Regions from separate parts of the Tissierella carlieri genome, predicted to be linked through region 2. Evidence: a T-box and tRNA genes for the amino acid it is inferred to sense, from the RefSeq annotation. Region 2 holds a T-box; the other holds one or more tRNA genes.

Region 1 (7,893 bases), on a different contig from region 2:
GGAGAGAATAATATTACCTATGAAACTAATGGACAAGTACACACTGCACGAACTCAAGAAGGATATTTTGTGGTAAACACTTCTAGGGGAAAATCTTATGTTAAGGAAATAGAATTTGTAGTAGATGAAGAAGGTTACTTAAAAACTTCTTACAAGAATCTAGAGGATGAGCATAAAACTGATTATGAAAACTATATAATTAATAACAATGGGAACAGGGTACAACAAGCTGGAGATATGGAAAATCTTCTACAGGGTTTAGTTTATAATCCGCCATCATATATTATAGGAACTATGAGTGGAGGAGTTAGATTTCAAAAGCTGTTTACAGATTTTACTAATGGTGGACTTATTGATACTGGTGGGACATTAGATGTTGCCATAAAGGGCAATGGATTCTTTAAAATTCAAGGGGAAAATGGAGAGACTCTCTATACCAGAAATGGATCCTTTGCAATAACAGAAGGATATCTAACAGACCTAGACGGAAGAAGAGTATTAGGAAGAAATGGAACAATCTTTTTAGGAAATGGTACTATAGATATTTTATCTGATGGAGAGATTCAGATTGATGGCAATCCAGTTGATACTTTAGATATAGTGGATATTAATAATAAGGAATTCCTGAGAAAACGTGGAGATAATATTTTCTATATGGCAGATAATACCGTAGCAGAAGAGAATATATTTGACGGTGAAATATTACAAGGTTATCTTGAGGGTTCTAATATGAATCCTATATCTGGTATGGTTGAAATGATAAATTTGTTAAGAGAGTTTGAAGCAAATCAAAAAGTAATTAAGATGCAAGATGAAATGTTAGAAAAAGCAGCTAATGAAATAGGAAGAGTGTAGGAGGTATAATATGAGATCATTATGGACTGCAGCTACAGGAATGAAGGCACAGCAATTTAATATAGATACTATATCTAATAACTTAGCAAATGTAAATACGACTAGTTATAAAGTGCAAAGAGCTGAATTTAAAGACTTATTTTATGCAAATATAAAAAGAGCTAATATAAATGATGATCAAGGAAGGCCGGTAAATCTTGAAGTAGGCCATGGTGTTATGCCAGTAGCTACTAAGAGAGATTTTAGGACAAGTAGTTTTATGGAGACTCAAGGAACTTATGATTTTGCTATAAATGGAGAAGGGTTCTTTGCAGTGGAATTGCCAAATGGAGATATAAGATATACTAGAGATGGAAGCTTCAAGTTAAGTATCGACGGAGATGAGGCCACTTTAGTTACTTCGGAAGGATATTTTGTACTTAGTGAAGACGACGATTTAATTACTATAGAGACAGGAATTAAAGATATTACAGTTGATGAACTGGGATATATTTATGGTAAAGATGAAGATGATGAAACAGTTGAGATTGGAAGACTTATGTTGGTTAACTTTATGAATCCAGAAGGTCTTCAATCTGAGGGTCAAAATCTATATAGGGCAACTGCAGCTTCTGGCGAAGAAATACTTTTAGAGGCTGAAGAAATGAGTACTAGGGTAATACAAGGATATTTAGAAGCATCAAATGTTCAAGTAGTAGATGAAATGGTAAAGATGATTACTGCACAAAGAGCGTATGAAATCAATTCAAAGACAATTACTACCTCTGATGAAATGTTGCAATTAGCCAATAATTTAAAAAGATAATTAATAATTATAGTATAATAATTTAAAAGAATAATGAGGTGAACTAATGGAAATATCACCAACTAATAATATTATAAATACGGATAGAGATCCTTCTTTAGTTCAGAAAAAAATTGAGAATTTGAAACATACTGAAGATGATAAAAAATTGATGGATGTATGTCGTGAATTCGAAAGCATATTTATTTATATGATGCTAAAGGAAATGAAAAAAACCGTTCCTGATGATAATGGTTTAATAGAGAAATCTCAGGGGACACGTATATTTGAAGAAATGCATCTAGAAGAATTATCTAAGGAAATGACTAAAGGAGATAATAGCGTAGGTATAGCTAAGATGCTGTATAATCAATTTAAAAATGGTTATGTAAGATTATAAAATGACTTAGGAATGCATTCCTAAGTCATTTTCATTTACTTACCTACTTTAACTCCTGGCTTCTCAAATAATGGAGAAACGGTGTAAGTTACATCAGAGCCATTTACTGTAAACTCTATAATAGATAAATCATAAATATCTTCTGGTTTTCCTAAAGTTTTAGTATTTAATCCAATATATCTTATGCCATCTTTTAAATCTGAAGTATTGGAATTACCTCCGTGGACAACGAATATATTCTTACCTTTTTCTCTAGTTTCAACTAAATGCTTATGAAGAAGGTCTGCTTCTAAAGTATCTGTAAATCCATTGGAACCGAATATCGGTGTAGGGAATAAAAGAACGATATTGTTTTCAGTTGTTCCATTTAAATCAGCCTTTAATTTATTCCATTGTTCAGCATTAGTTTCCCTAATACCATTCTTCCCAGTATTTACATTTATGAAAGCGACATCTTGATGTTTGTTTCTTTTATAAGCTCCAGATGCATCAATCCTTGCATAATTAGTTAAGCCCTTTACAAACTCATTTGACATACCGTTTAAAGAAATAGCTATTTTGTGAGTATTAATCTTAGATTTAATTTTAGAGCTAGCATCATATTTTACTAATTGATTTAATCCCTTTGGCTCCATGAATACAGCAAAGGAAAAGCCATCTTTATTAACATTAGTTTTAATATTTTTACTATCCTTTAATGTACTTGGAGTAGGCAATACTATATTACCTAGTGTAGGAGGATAGAATGCTGTAAGACCATCAAATAATAGTTCTCCTGATTGTTTCTTTAGATTATCAGTTTCAACAGGATAAATTTTTTCTAAAACTATAGGGTATGAAACATTTGATGGAATATTAGTTGTTACAAACTGCCATCCAGTCCAATCAATAGTTTTTACAAAGTCAATTGTATGTGAATTACCTTTATTGTCTTTTATAGTTCCTCTTAACCAGCTACCACTATTATCTCCATTGACCCATAGGCCCAATTTTCTTGGTACACCTTGTATAGGTAGCCCAATATTTTCACCATTCATTAGAGTTAGATATGCTGCTCTAGTGTTTTCTCCTTGAGAGAAATCGTATTTTAATGATATGGATGAATTCCCTTCCTTTGCATCACTACTAAGACCTATTCCACCTATTACTGTTTCTGGATATGCAGAAAATCTTAAATTATCAAGGGACTCAAATCTCTCTACTAATTTACCTTCACTACCAATAGATACTAAGATATTTTCAATTCCTTCGCCTAGTTTAGCAGTAAGAACACCTGCTACAGATGTATCAGCGCTATAAAATATTCCGTTAGCTACGCTTCCAATATTATTTATAGTTGTAAATGTAATGTCTTCAGGATATATCTTAGCTTGATATCCATTTTCATCTTTACCATAGAATATAGGTAAAGTTTTTTCACTATTTATATCTATATTGAAGTTAGACATATCAGTAGTTAAATCTTTTACATTACCTAATACATTGATGTCTATTGAACTAGTTATATTATCATAATTGGCAGTGATTTTTGCTTTTCCCTGGGAAAGAGCTTTGAAACTATTGCCAGCTATATTACCGTTTACTCCTTCTTGAGTAAATACAAGTTTAGATTCATCAATTGTTACAGGATTATGATACTGGTCATATCCCTTCACTGTAAATTTTCTTGTAGTGTTTATAAACATATTGCTATCATCAGTAGACACCTTAATATATGATAATTCACCTACAGGAGCATTAGAGAATACTCCCACACCATTTACAACAGGTCTTTCAGCACCTTCAGATGGTTTATTTACTATTACGGCTTTTTGAGAGTCAACAGGTTTTATAGCCATGGCAGTAGAACCACCACCATCTAAATTTAAGGCATTGTATGCTCCAAGCTCTTTAAAGATTGCTCCAAACATTTCTTGAGTAACCCCCTTAAAGGAAGTATCTCTACCATCTATAGTCACTAAAATTACCTCTGTCCCGTCTTTGTTAATTCCGATTCCAGTTCTAGGAGCATTTCCAGGAGAATCAAGATCGGGACGGTTTAATTCGCCATTTTTAAGTATATAACTTCCCCCACCTATGGAAAACTTGATATTGTTAATATCCGGAGTACTGGATATATTAAGCTCTATAGAATCACCTACAGAAAAGGTTTGAAGTTCCTGTGATTTTTGATAACCCCTTACTATTAATACATAACCATCTTCAGGAATATCTATAGCCTCTTGACCGACCCTTACATCTGTTACTATATCATTTTTTACAACTACCTCTACTAAATCATTATGGAATTTAGTTCCTATGGATTTAGGACCCCAGTGTTTATTTAGAAGAGTTACAGCATCGAAATATGTTGATACATTATTTACGGCATTTATGTTGATTTTATTTCCTTTTGTAAGATTAACGGCTTCCATTGTTCTTTGGAAATAGTCAATATTAGCAGTATTTAAAAAATCTACAAAGAATCCGGGAAGCAAAGGTTTAGCATCATCTCGACGGGCAGTTAAAAGCTCACCATTTTCTATTAATGCACCTAAAGTTGATGGCATGGGGCTGTAATTGAAAAAGTCTCCATTTATTCCAGCTACAGCATTATGTTTTTCTACCATGGAACTAACCTTGTCCCTACTTGGCATACCATTAGGATTTATTAGACTTTTTATCTCAGTATGTGGATCTAGTAGATTGATTCTAAGAACATTTATATTCCACCATCCAGCAGTAGTGAAACGCATTATTTTCTCATGGACTACTCCAGAGGAAATATTATTCTTTTCAATATTTTGATATATGGAATATGGCATGTTTACAGTAATTTTATTTGCTAAGACTGGTCCAGTAGATGTAAAAATCGTAGTAGCAGTTAGCAAAGATACAAAAACTTTCTTTAAATTTTTTTTCATAATCTCACCTCGTAATATTTTATGTAATTTTTTGGTAGAAACTTTTAATTCTCCCTTTTTTCCCTGTGATTACTTGTCCATTCTATTATATAATTTAAATATATCAATTAGGTTACAAACATATTACAAGTTGAGGACAATAACAATTGAAAGCTGATAAAGAATGAAATAACAAAGTGTAGGAAACTAATAGAAAAGTTATAGATATTAAAACAAAAAAATAAAAAAATGACTAAAGATTTCTTTAGTCATTTTGTCGATGGTCGGGGTGAGAGGATTTGAACCCCCGGCCCCATGGTCCCAAACCACGTGCGCTACCAAACTGCGCTACACCCCGTCGCTCACTCAACTATTATAGTATACGACGGATTTGGAGAAAATGCAATAGTATAAAATTGGTAGTATTCGACTAAAATAAGATGAATATAAGATATAATGTAAAAAAACGCACTATATTAAAAATAATCTATAAATATCTCTATATATCTCTGTTTTTCATATGAATCAAAAATAAATAATTTGAATAATACTATTTTAATATTTAAGTTTTGAAATGCTATCATACATTTCTTCTGCTAATTCTAATAAAATTCTAGATGCATTTTCTATTTCTAGCATAGATGCCATTTGTTCTTCTATAGATGCTGAGGTTTCTTCTGTTCCAGCAGCATTTTCTTCTGAGATCGCAGATAGATTTTCAATGATTACTATTATTTCTTCTTTTTTATTTCTCATTTCTTCACCAGAATGATTGACATCTATTATTGCATTTTTCATTTTTTCTATGGCTAAAGCAATACCATCAAATTTTTCGTGAGTTGTTTCTACGCTTTTTACCTGAATTTCTGTGGATTCTTCAACCTTTTTAATATTATCTACTGCATACTCTGTTTTAGTAGTTAATTCCTTTATTATTGTAACTATTTCTTCTGTAAATTCATTAGATCTTTCAGCCAGCTTTCTAACTTCATCAGCTACAACAGCAAACCCCTTTCCAGCGTCTCCAGCTCTTGCTGCTTCTATAGCAGCATTTAATGCCAATAGATTAGTTTGTTCTGCAATACTTTGAATCATATGACTGGCAAGTTCAATTTTTTCTGCACTTTCATTTGTATTTGTAATTATTTCATTTATTTCCTTTACAGAGGACTGATTCATTTTTGTCTTTAATACCAATTCTCTTATAGTATTAATACCTTCATCTTTTAAAATATTCACTTCTTGTGTAGACATATTTAATTCTTCAATGAAATTCTGATTTCTTTCTACTAAATCACCGAGGATATTAACATTTATTGCACCTTGCTCCGTATCATGAGCTTGATCATTGGCTCCTTTTGCTATTTCTTGAACTGTATTTGCTATTTCTTCTGATACTATAGCTGACTGTTGACTAGCATATGTTAGCTTTTGTGACGCTAATTTTAATCTCTCTGAAGAGTCCGCTATATTTTTTGTTGTATCCCTGATAAAATTTTGAACATTTTCCATAGCATTTGCAATTTCACCAAATTCATCATTTTGGGCAATAAATTTATCGGGAATCTTTGCAGTAAAATCTCCTGATGTCATAATGTTTAAATGCTCTTTTGTAATATTAAGATTCTTTGCTATACCTCTAGATATAGAATACAGTATGATTCCTAGTATAGTAAATACTAAAACCCCTATAGTTATAATAATAAAAACATTTCTATTAATTGCTTTATAAGTCTCTTCCATAGAGAAGGCAATTTCTAATGTTCCTAAATATTTATTATTCATATTAATAGGCATGAGAACCTCATATACCTCAGTGCCTTCATTATCATATACATAAGAATGAGGCTCTTGGCTGGTAATGGCATTGATAATGTATTCCTTGCTTTCTTCCGATCCTACCTTACTTATATCACTGTTGGCTAAAATTGTAGCATTAGGGTCAATAAATCCTGCATAGACTATATTATCTGCTTCGGATAAATCTTCAACAAGATTTTGGTATCCATATTGTTCTGTTAATTGCTGAACCTTATTAGCAAGAATAGCAATTTGCACAAATTCACCATCTTTAGCCTTTATTGCCCCAAATTTAAAATAATTCCCATTTTCTGATGCACCATCTTGTCTAATATCTTCCATTATCTCATTATCATTACTTTCCATAAACCTAGTCAGCGGATGATCTGCAGGTACTTTCCATCCGATATCTCCTCGCACTGTAGAGTAGATGATTTCCATATCTTTATTGTACCAATAGATGGCGTCTACAGTGGAGTTTTCTACAATACTATCGAGTAGCTCGTTACTTAAATTTCCTTGGTTATTAATAGTAGTTTTTGCTGCGGCTCTCATATTTTCTTCTAGGATTTCATTGATATTTTTAATTGCATTTGAATTATCTTCTATTCTGTCAACTACTTGACTTGCCAGCTCAAAACCACTCACTTTTTTTGCATCTAATAAATTTTTCTCAAATAAACCTGAAGTAATTATAGCTATACTTAGAATTCCAATAAGTACTAATATTAAGGGAATTACAATCAGTTTAAATTTAATTGTTTTTTTCTTGTTTAATTTTATCATTTTTTCATCTCCTAAGTTATTGATTTAAAAATTAATTGTATAGTTACCTTTATAGGCTTGCAAATAATATGCCATATGGGTTTTATTTCCTTATAAGGCTTTATCATCCATCCTGTATTATCCGGTTTGTATTACTTATAAATATTTATAATACAAAAGACCTATGAAATAAATTCATACTATGAATTTATTTCATAGGTCATATTGTATGTAGTTTAAATATGTGGGGAATAGTTTTAAATTAAACATAAGTTAATTGAATAAGGATAAAAAATACCTTATAATTATAGTAAGACTGGAGGAATCTTTATGCTGGAATTATTAGAAGAGTTACAAACAGAGTTAATAGTAATATTTTTTGCAATGCTACCTATAATAGAACTTAG
Region 2 (7,893 bases):
AAATATTTAAACCTTTTGCATCCTCCATAAGAGCTTTAATATATCTCTCGGATATATCATTAAATGCAGTATTTTCTTCATTAGCTCTATTTATTATTCTATCGTCAATATCTGTAAAATTTGAAATATACTTAACATTATACCCTCTATACATAAAAAATCTTCTTAAAGTATCGAATATTACCATTGGTCTAGCATTTCCAACATGTATATAGTTATATACCGTTGGACCACAGATATACATGCTAACCTGACCTTCAACAACCGGTATGAATTCTTCTTTTTTTCGAGTTAAAGTATTATAAATCTTCATATCTAACCTCCTTTATTGAAGTGAATAGTTAATAGTGAATAGTTAATAACTAATAGATAAGAAAACCCCAAATCTTTACTTAAAACTATTCACTCTTCACTTTTAGTTATTCACTGTTTTTTACTTTTCACTATATATAATTTTTCTCTACATAATCAATTCTTTTGAGTATATTTTCTTTACCTAGTAAAACCAATATATTCACAAACTCTGGACCATGTGCCATACCTGTTAGTGCAACTCTAGCTGGCATAAATAGGTTTTTACCTTTAACCCCTGTAGCCTTTTGAATTATCTTCATAAATCCTTTAGCATATTCTTCATCTATTTCTTCTATATTGTTTAATTCTTCCTTAATTGCTGTGAGAACAATTCCTACCTGTTCACCCTTTATTATCTCTAATGCATCTTCCTCTAGAATATCTACATAATCTTTAAAAATAAATTCTACTTTATTTACTACTTCTGATACTGTATTTAAGCTTTCTTGAACTGTATGAACTAATAGCTTTAACCATTCATATCTATCTTGGACAAATTCTCTATCTATAAAATCTGCTTTAATCAAATATGGAATAGCCATATCTGTGATTCTTTCAACAGATGAGGATCTTATATAATGACCATTTACCCAATCTAGTTTATCTTTATCAAATATTCCACCAGTTTTTGAAACTCTTTCAAAGGAAAACTTTTGAATTAACTCTTCCATAGAAAGAATCTCCTGATTATCTTCTGGACTCCATCCTACCAATGCTAAATAGTTGACTAATCCCTCTGGCAGATATCCCTTATCTTTAAAATCTTCTACAGAAACATCGCCTTGACGCTTACTTAGTTTTTTTCTATCTTTATTTAATACAGTTGGAAGATGAACATATACAGGTTTTTCCCATCCAAACACTTCATATAGATAGATATGTTTTGGTGTGGATGGTAACCATTCTTCTCCTCTAACTATATGGGTTATTTCCATTAAATGATCATCTACTACTACTGCCATATGATAGGTTGGATATCCATCAGACTTTAATAATACTTGATCATCAATATCATCAGTGTTTATTACAATATCTCCTCTAACTAAATCATGAAATTTCACATCATAATTCTGAGGTAATTTTAATCTAACCACATATTCTTCTCCATTAGCAATTCTTTTCTTCGCCTCTTCTATAGATATATTCCTACAGAATCCATCATATTTTGGAACTAATCCTTTAATTTTTTGTTCCTCACGTACCTGCTCAAGTCTTTCCTTAGAGCAGAAACAATAGTAAGCATGGCCTTTCTCTATAAGCTCATCTACATATTTTTTATATATGTCTAATCTCTCTGACTGAATATATGGACCGTGATTGCCTTTTTGCACAACCTTACCATCTTCTACAAATACACCTTCATCATATTCTATTCCTGCCCAATGTAAGGACTCTATTAAATTTTCTATAGCTCCTTCTACAAATCTAGTTTGATCAGTATCTTCTATCCTCAAGATAAACTTACCATTATTATTTCTAGCAAATAGATAATTGTATAAAGCAGTCCTAATAGATCCTATATGTATGAAACCCGTTGGACTTGGGGCAAATCTTAATCTAACTTCTTTCAAAACTGACACCTCCTGAATTAATTATATTATATTATATATCACTAGTCCTTAAGTGTAAACTGTCCCCTTTAAATAAAAAAGACCTATATCTAATCATCATAAGCTATCCTTTCTTGGAAACTATATAGATTAAACTCTTATTAGCAAAATGATAGCGTTAAACATTTCTATGGATCATAGTAAAAACTTCTATGAAAGCATAATTAAAAAACTTTCCTTAGTTACTGCATAAGCAACTTGCATGAAATCAAAGCTTTCGTTAATATACTTAAAACTCATTGAAGTCAAGCTTCTGAATATAATTTCAAAAGCAGAGCCCCAATATTAATTATAATAAAAATACTATATTAAATCTTAATATTAAGATTTAATATAGTATTTCCATTTTCAAAAAAATATTATTGCAATATAACTACATTTGTTGCTTCTTGTATAAATTTCAATTTTTGTTTTGAGTGGGCATTAAACTCTTCTTCTGATATTAACGATTGTTCTCTTAATTCATATAATATATCCACAACTTCTTCACATAACGTAATTAATTCAGATTCCAATTTTACTAACATAGCATCCCTCCATCGATTATATAATATACATCATATTATATTTCCCTGATAATATGCCTGTATTTTTATTTTTTTAATTCCCCCATTCCCCTAGTTTCTTAGATTCTCATCTGTAAAATATAAAATAAGGACTATTATAAAATTATAATTAAATATTTAAGTATTCTTCTATTGACTTTATGTCTGTATTATATTAATATTCTACATTCATTTTAAAAATCCTTCTTTTTGGACAAAAAAAGTGGTCCTAGGACCACTTTTTTATTTAATCATATAACCAAACCTTCTTTATAAAACTCTTCTTTTATTAAAGGTATTAATTTATCGATACTAATTTCCAATTTATCCTCTTTACCTCTAATAGAATATTCCACAATAGCTTCCCCTGCCCTTTTACCTACAGTTATTCTAACAGGAATCCCTATTAAATCTCTATCTTTAAACTTAACACCAGCTCTTTCATTTCTATCATCTAAAACGACTTCTAAGCCTAATGCATTTAGCTCTTTATATAATTTTTCTCCCAATTCTATTTGTTCTTCTGATTTCACGTTTACTATAGTTATAATTACATGATAAGGTGCTACAACTAAAGGCCATATAATACCATCTTCATCATGGTATTGCTCAACAATAGCTGCTACAGATCTTGAAACACCTATACCGTAACATCCCATTATAAATGGTTTTTCTTTACCATTTTCATCTAAGAAAGTAGCTCCCAAAGAATCAGAATACTTTGTTCCTAACTGGAATATATTCCCTACTTCAATTCCTCTATCCATTTTCAGTGATTTTTCACATTTTGGACAAATATCTCCCTCTTTTACTAAAAGTAAATCTTCTACCACTTCACCAGTAAAATCTCTACCATAATTTGCATTTTTCAAGTGATAATCTGTTTCATTACCTCCAACAACTAGATTTTTCATCTTAGTGATTCTAGAGTCAATTAAAAGCTTAACCTCTTTTTTCAGGCCAATAGGACCAGTAAAACCCTTATTTGCACCTGTGATATCTAATATCATCTCTTCATCTGCCATTTCTAATTCATGTCCACCAATACCTAAATAATTACATAGTTTAGTTTCATTTAACTCTCTGTCACCAGGAATTATTGCAACTATAGGCTTATCTGCAACATTGAACACTAAAGCTTTAGCAAAGTTACTATGTTCTATATTAAAAAATTCCACTAACGCTTCAATAGTTGTTATCTCTGGAGTATATACTTTTTCTAATTCTAACTCTTTCTGTATATCCTCTTTAGCTTTGTAAACTACTTCTGCTTTTTCGTCAGTAGCTGCGTAATCACAATGATCACAATATGCTACGAGACTTTCACCTACATCTGACATAGCCATGAATTCATGAGATATCTTCCCACCCATAGCACCTGTATCACCCTGAACTACTTTATATTTTAATTTTAATCTAGTGAACACCTTATCATAGGCTTCCCACATTACTTCGTAAGCTTTTTTCATACTTTCTTCGTCTACATCAAAGCTATATGCATCTTTCATTATAAACTCTCTACATCTCATCAAACCAAATCTCGGCCTTTTTTCATCTCTATATTTTGTTTGAATTTGATAAAGGTTTAACGGAAGTTGTTTATAAGACTTTACTTCATCTTTTATTAAATTAGTAAAATATTCTTCATGTGTAGGCCCAAGACAAAATTCTCTATCATTTCTATCTTTAAGTCTAAACATCTCTGGTCCAAAATTATCCCATCTTCCTGTTGCTTCCCATATCTCTTTTGGTTGAATAGCAGACATCAATAACTCTTGTGATCCAGCCCTATCCATTTCCTCTCTAACAATCTGTTCAACTTTTCTTATTACTCTATATCCCATTGGAAGGTAAGAGTATACTCCACTAACTAATTTTCTCATCATACCTGATCTTAAAAGCAGCTTATGGCTCGCTATTTCTGCTTCTGCTGGCATTTCTCTTAAAGTAGGTATATAAAGCTTTGACATTCTCATTTTATCTTCCTCCTATTAATTTAATTTACAATTAGCCAAGTAACTTACGCAGTCTCACTATACAAATTCATTTGCTCGTTATCACTCGCATGAATTTGGTCCTAACGGACAGCGAAGTAAACATAGCGAATGGTGCGTTTGATCTACATTCACTCCTTCACTGGATTCTAATTGAGAATTTAATTTAATTCTTCTATTTAAATTTATTCTAACCCTTGGGACATCCACGCAGTTTCGCAACTCAAATCTATTTACTCGCTACGCTCGTATAGATTCGGTGCTCATTGCGTTTGACCTACCTACAGTTCACTCGCTTCGCTCCTTCACTGGGTTAGGTCATAAAAAAATAACCTCCCATCTCTTGTAAGAGACGAAAGGTTAAATTCCGCGGTACCACTCTAATAAACCTAATAAAAGGTTCACTCAATAGTTATAACGCACAACCGTTTAAGCTTTATCACCTAAAAACTCTGGGCTAGGTTCAATATCAGGGAGGACAGAAGTTTTCCACCATTTAACTTCCTCTCTATGACCTATAATATTTACTATTTCCCATCTTCGTCTATATAATATATCCACATTATACTAATAGTATTATCCCATGTCAATTATTTTTTCTGAAGTAAACAAACACTGTAGGATGAAATACCTTCTTCTCTGCCTACAAAACCTAGCCATTCTGTAGTTGTAGCCTTTATATTTATGTTATCTATGGATGTATGCAAAATGTCTGCGATTCTAGCCCTCATATCTTCAATATATGGAGCTAATTTAGGTCTTTGGGCAACTATTGTCGCATCTATATTTCCTATATCATAACCTTCCTCATTCATTAATTTAAATACTTGAGATAAAAGATAAATACTTGAAATATCCTTATATTTCATATCCGTATCAGGAAAATGTTTTCCTATGTCTCCTAGGGCCAATGCTCCTAATATACTATCCATTATTGCATGTATTAGCACATCTGCATCTGAATGGCCCAGCAATCCTTTTTCAAAAGGGATTTTTATGCCACCTATAATTAATTTTCTATCCTCTACAAGTTGATGAACATCATAACCAAATCCTACTCTCATATTATCACCTATCTATTCCATACTACCTGCTTTGAAATATGAATTCTCTTCTTCTAAAAATTATATCCTTATCCTTAAATAAAGATTCAGCAAGAATTATATCCTCAGGTGTAGTAATCTTAATATTTTCATAAGAACCCATTATCATTTTCACTCCATATCCTGCTCTTTCAACTATGGAACTATCGTCAGTGCCACAAAATCCATCGTCTATGGCATTTTCATATCCCTTAATAAGTATATCCTTAAAAAAGCACTGAGGAGTCTGTGCGGCCCAAAGCAAACTTCTCTGAGGTGTGTTACCTATAGTTTTATCTTCTCCTACTACTTTGATTGTATCTGTTACAGGAACTCCTATAACACAAGCACCATGATCAATAGTACCTTTTATTCCATCTTCTATATTCTCAATTTTTACAAATGGTCTAGCTCCATCATGGGTTAAAACAATATCCGCTTTTTCATCTAATGCCAATATTCCGTTATATACTGAATCTTGTCTTTCTTTTCCACCTCTAATTATATTAGCCACTTTATTAAATTTATATTTTTTAACAATCTCTTTTCTACAATATTCAATTTCTTCCTCTTTCGCTACTAAAATTATTTCATCAATATATCTGCATTTCTCAAACTTTTCTATCGTATGGGCAAGTATAGGTTTACCGCCTATTGCTATAAATTGTTTGTTTATCTTGCTTCCCATTCTATTGCTCATTCCAGCGGCGGCAATAATTACAGATACATAGTAGTCTTTATACATCTTCTTCACCTCTTAAAGTATTATAACATAGTATATTAAAACAATAAACAATATTTATTATAACCAAAAAAGAAAAAAAGACCCATGTGGGTCTTAAACAGCTCTATCTATCATTGACTTAGGTTTGGCAAATATCATCCTTCCAGCAGAAGTTTGGAGAACTGATGTCACCACTACATCTATTGTTTCACCAATAAATTTTCTGCCACTTTCTACAACAATCATAGTACCATCATCTAAGTACGCTAGGCCTTGGCCTAATTCCTTTCCATCTCTTACAACCTGCACCAGCATTTCTTCTCCTGGTAATACTACTGGTTTTACTGCATTAGCCAGTTCATTTATATTTAGTACATCTATGCCTTGCACCTCTGCTACTTTATTTAGATTATAATCATTAGTTATTATTTTCCCTTTAAGTAATTGAGTTAGTTTTAGAAGCTTGGAATCAACCTCTTGAACATCTTCAAATTTCTTATCGTTTATTATTACCTCGATATCCAATTCTTTTTGTATTTTATTTAGTATGTCTAATCCTCTTCTTCCTCTATTTCTTTTTAAGGAATCTGATGAATCTGCGATATGCTGTAACTCCTCTAATACAAATTCAGGAATAATAAGAGGTCCTTCAATAAATCCTGTTTTACAAATATCAGCTATTCTACCATCAATTATAACAGATGTATCTAGTATCTTAGGATATGACCTATTTTGAGATTTGCCCTTATCTCTAGGGCTTCTTTTTATATTTCCTAAGGTAGAAGAAATATCGTCCTTTTTCCTATGAGGAATAGTAAGTCCTAAATATCCAAATATACTATAAATAATAATTGATGCAATAACTCCAACATAAGGTATTCCCAAATTATTTATTGGTTGAGATAATAAAAATGCTATTACTAATCCTACAATAAGTCCAACAGAAGATATTGTAATATCATAGACAGAAAATTTTTCCAATTCGTTTTCAATTAATTTAACTAATTTTCTACCCCTGTTAATTATTCTTGATGATAAAGAAAAGAATATAATTCCAAATAAAATAGAAACTCCTAAGTATACTGCTAAATTAATCCAGCCTTCTCTAAACATTTTAATGATCCCTAGATTATCAAATAGGGTTAAAATACTAAATCCCATTAATCCCCCTACTAATCCAATGACCCCTCTTAAAATTTTATCAATCATCAATTCACCCCCATTAGTATATTTATTACCAATTTTATATAATAATAAACCCAATCTTTCTATTTTGCAAATTAAATTTCCAGAGTATCATTTTCCTCTTCACACTTAATTGCATCTATAACCAATTGCTCAACCTTGTCAATATCAGAATCTGCAACTAAAACCATTTCAGATAATAGCATCTGTTTAGCAGAACTTAACATTTTTCTTTCACCTGTAGATAAGCCTTTTTCCAAATCCATCATCAGAAGATTACGAACAACAGCAGCAATTTCAAATATATCTCCTGATTTTATCTTATCCATATTTATTCTATATCTTCGATTCCAGTTTTGAGGCATAGCTGTTTTATTACCTTTAAGTATGGAAATTACT

The links. A T-box is a leader RNA that pairs with one kind of tRNA and senses whether it is charged. The one in region 2 lies ahead of KQI38_RS06950 (proline--tRNA ligase), so its partner is inferred to be a tRNA-Pro.
Region 1: it encodes a tRNA-Pro, which carries the amino acid that the T-box ahead of KQI38_RS06950 (proline--tRNA ligase) is inferred to sense. The anticodon was not compared.

Annotation. Positions count from the first base shown of each region.
Region 1 is NZ_JAHLOH010000013.1:39,388-47,280, forward strand. Features, by position in the region: gene KQI38_RS01700 (flagellar hook-basal body protein) at 1-855, shown strand, start outside; gene flgG (flagellar basal-body rod protein FlgG) at 866-1,660, shown strand; gene KQI38_RS01710 (rod-binding protein) at 1,707-2,039, shown strand; gene KQI38_RS01715 (phosphodiester glycosidase family protein) at 2,075-4,942, opposite strand; tRNA gene KQI38_RS01720 (tRNA-Pro) at 5,203-5,279, opposite strand; gene KQI38_RS01725 (methyl-accepting chemotaxis protein) at 5,477-7,507, opposite strand; gene KQI38_RS01730 (COG2426 family protein) at 7,817-7,893, shown strand, end outside.
Region 2 is NZ_JAHLOH010000025.1:40,955-48,847, reverse strand. Features, by position in the region: gene cysS (cysteine--tRNA ligase) at 1-313, opposite strand, end outside; gene gltX (glutamate--tRNA ligase) at 444-1,925, opposite strand; gene KQI38_RS06955 (hypothetical protein) at 2,324-2,491, opposite strand; gene KQI38_RS06950 (proline--tRNA ligase) at 2,761-4,485, opposite strand; T-box leader at 4,849-5,053, opposite strand; gene ispF (2-C-methyl-D-erythritol 2,4-cyclodiphosphate synthase) at 5,094-5,567, opposite strand; gene ispD (2-C-methyl-D-erythritol 4-phosphate cytidylyltransferase) at 5,590-6,330, opposite strand; gene KQI38_RS06935 (PIN/TRAM domain-containing protein) at 6,424-7,518, opposite strand; gene KQI38_RS06930 (CarD family transcriptional regulator) at 7,590-7,893, opposite strand, start outside.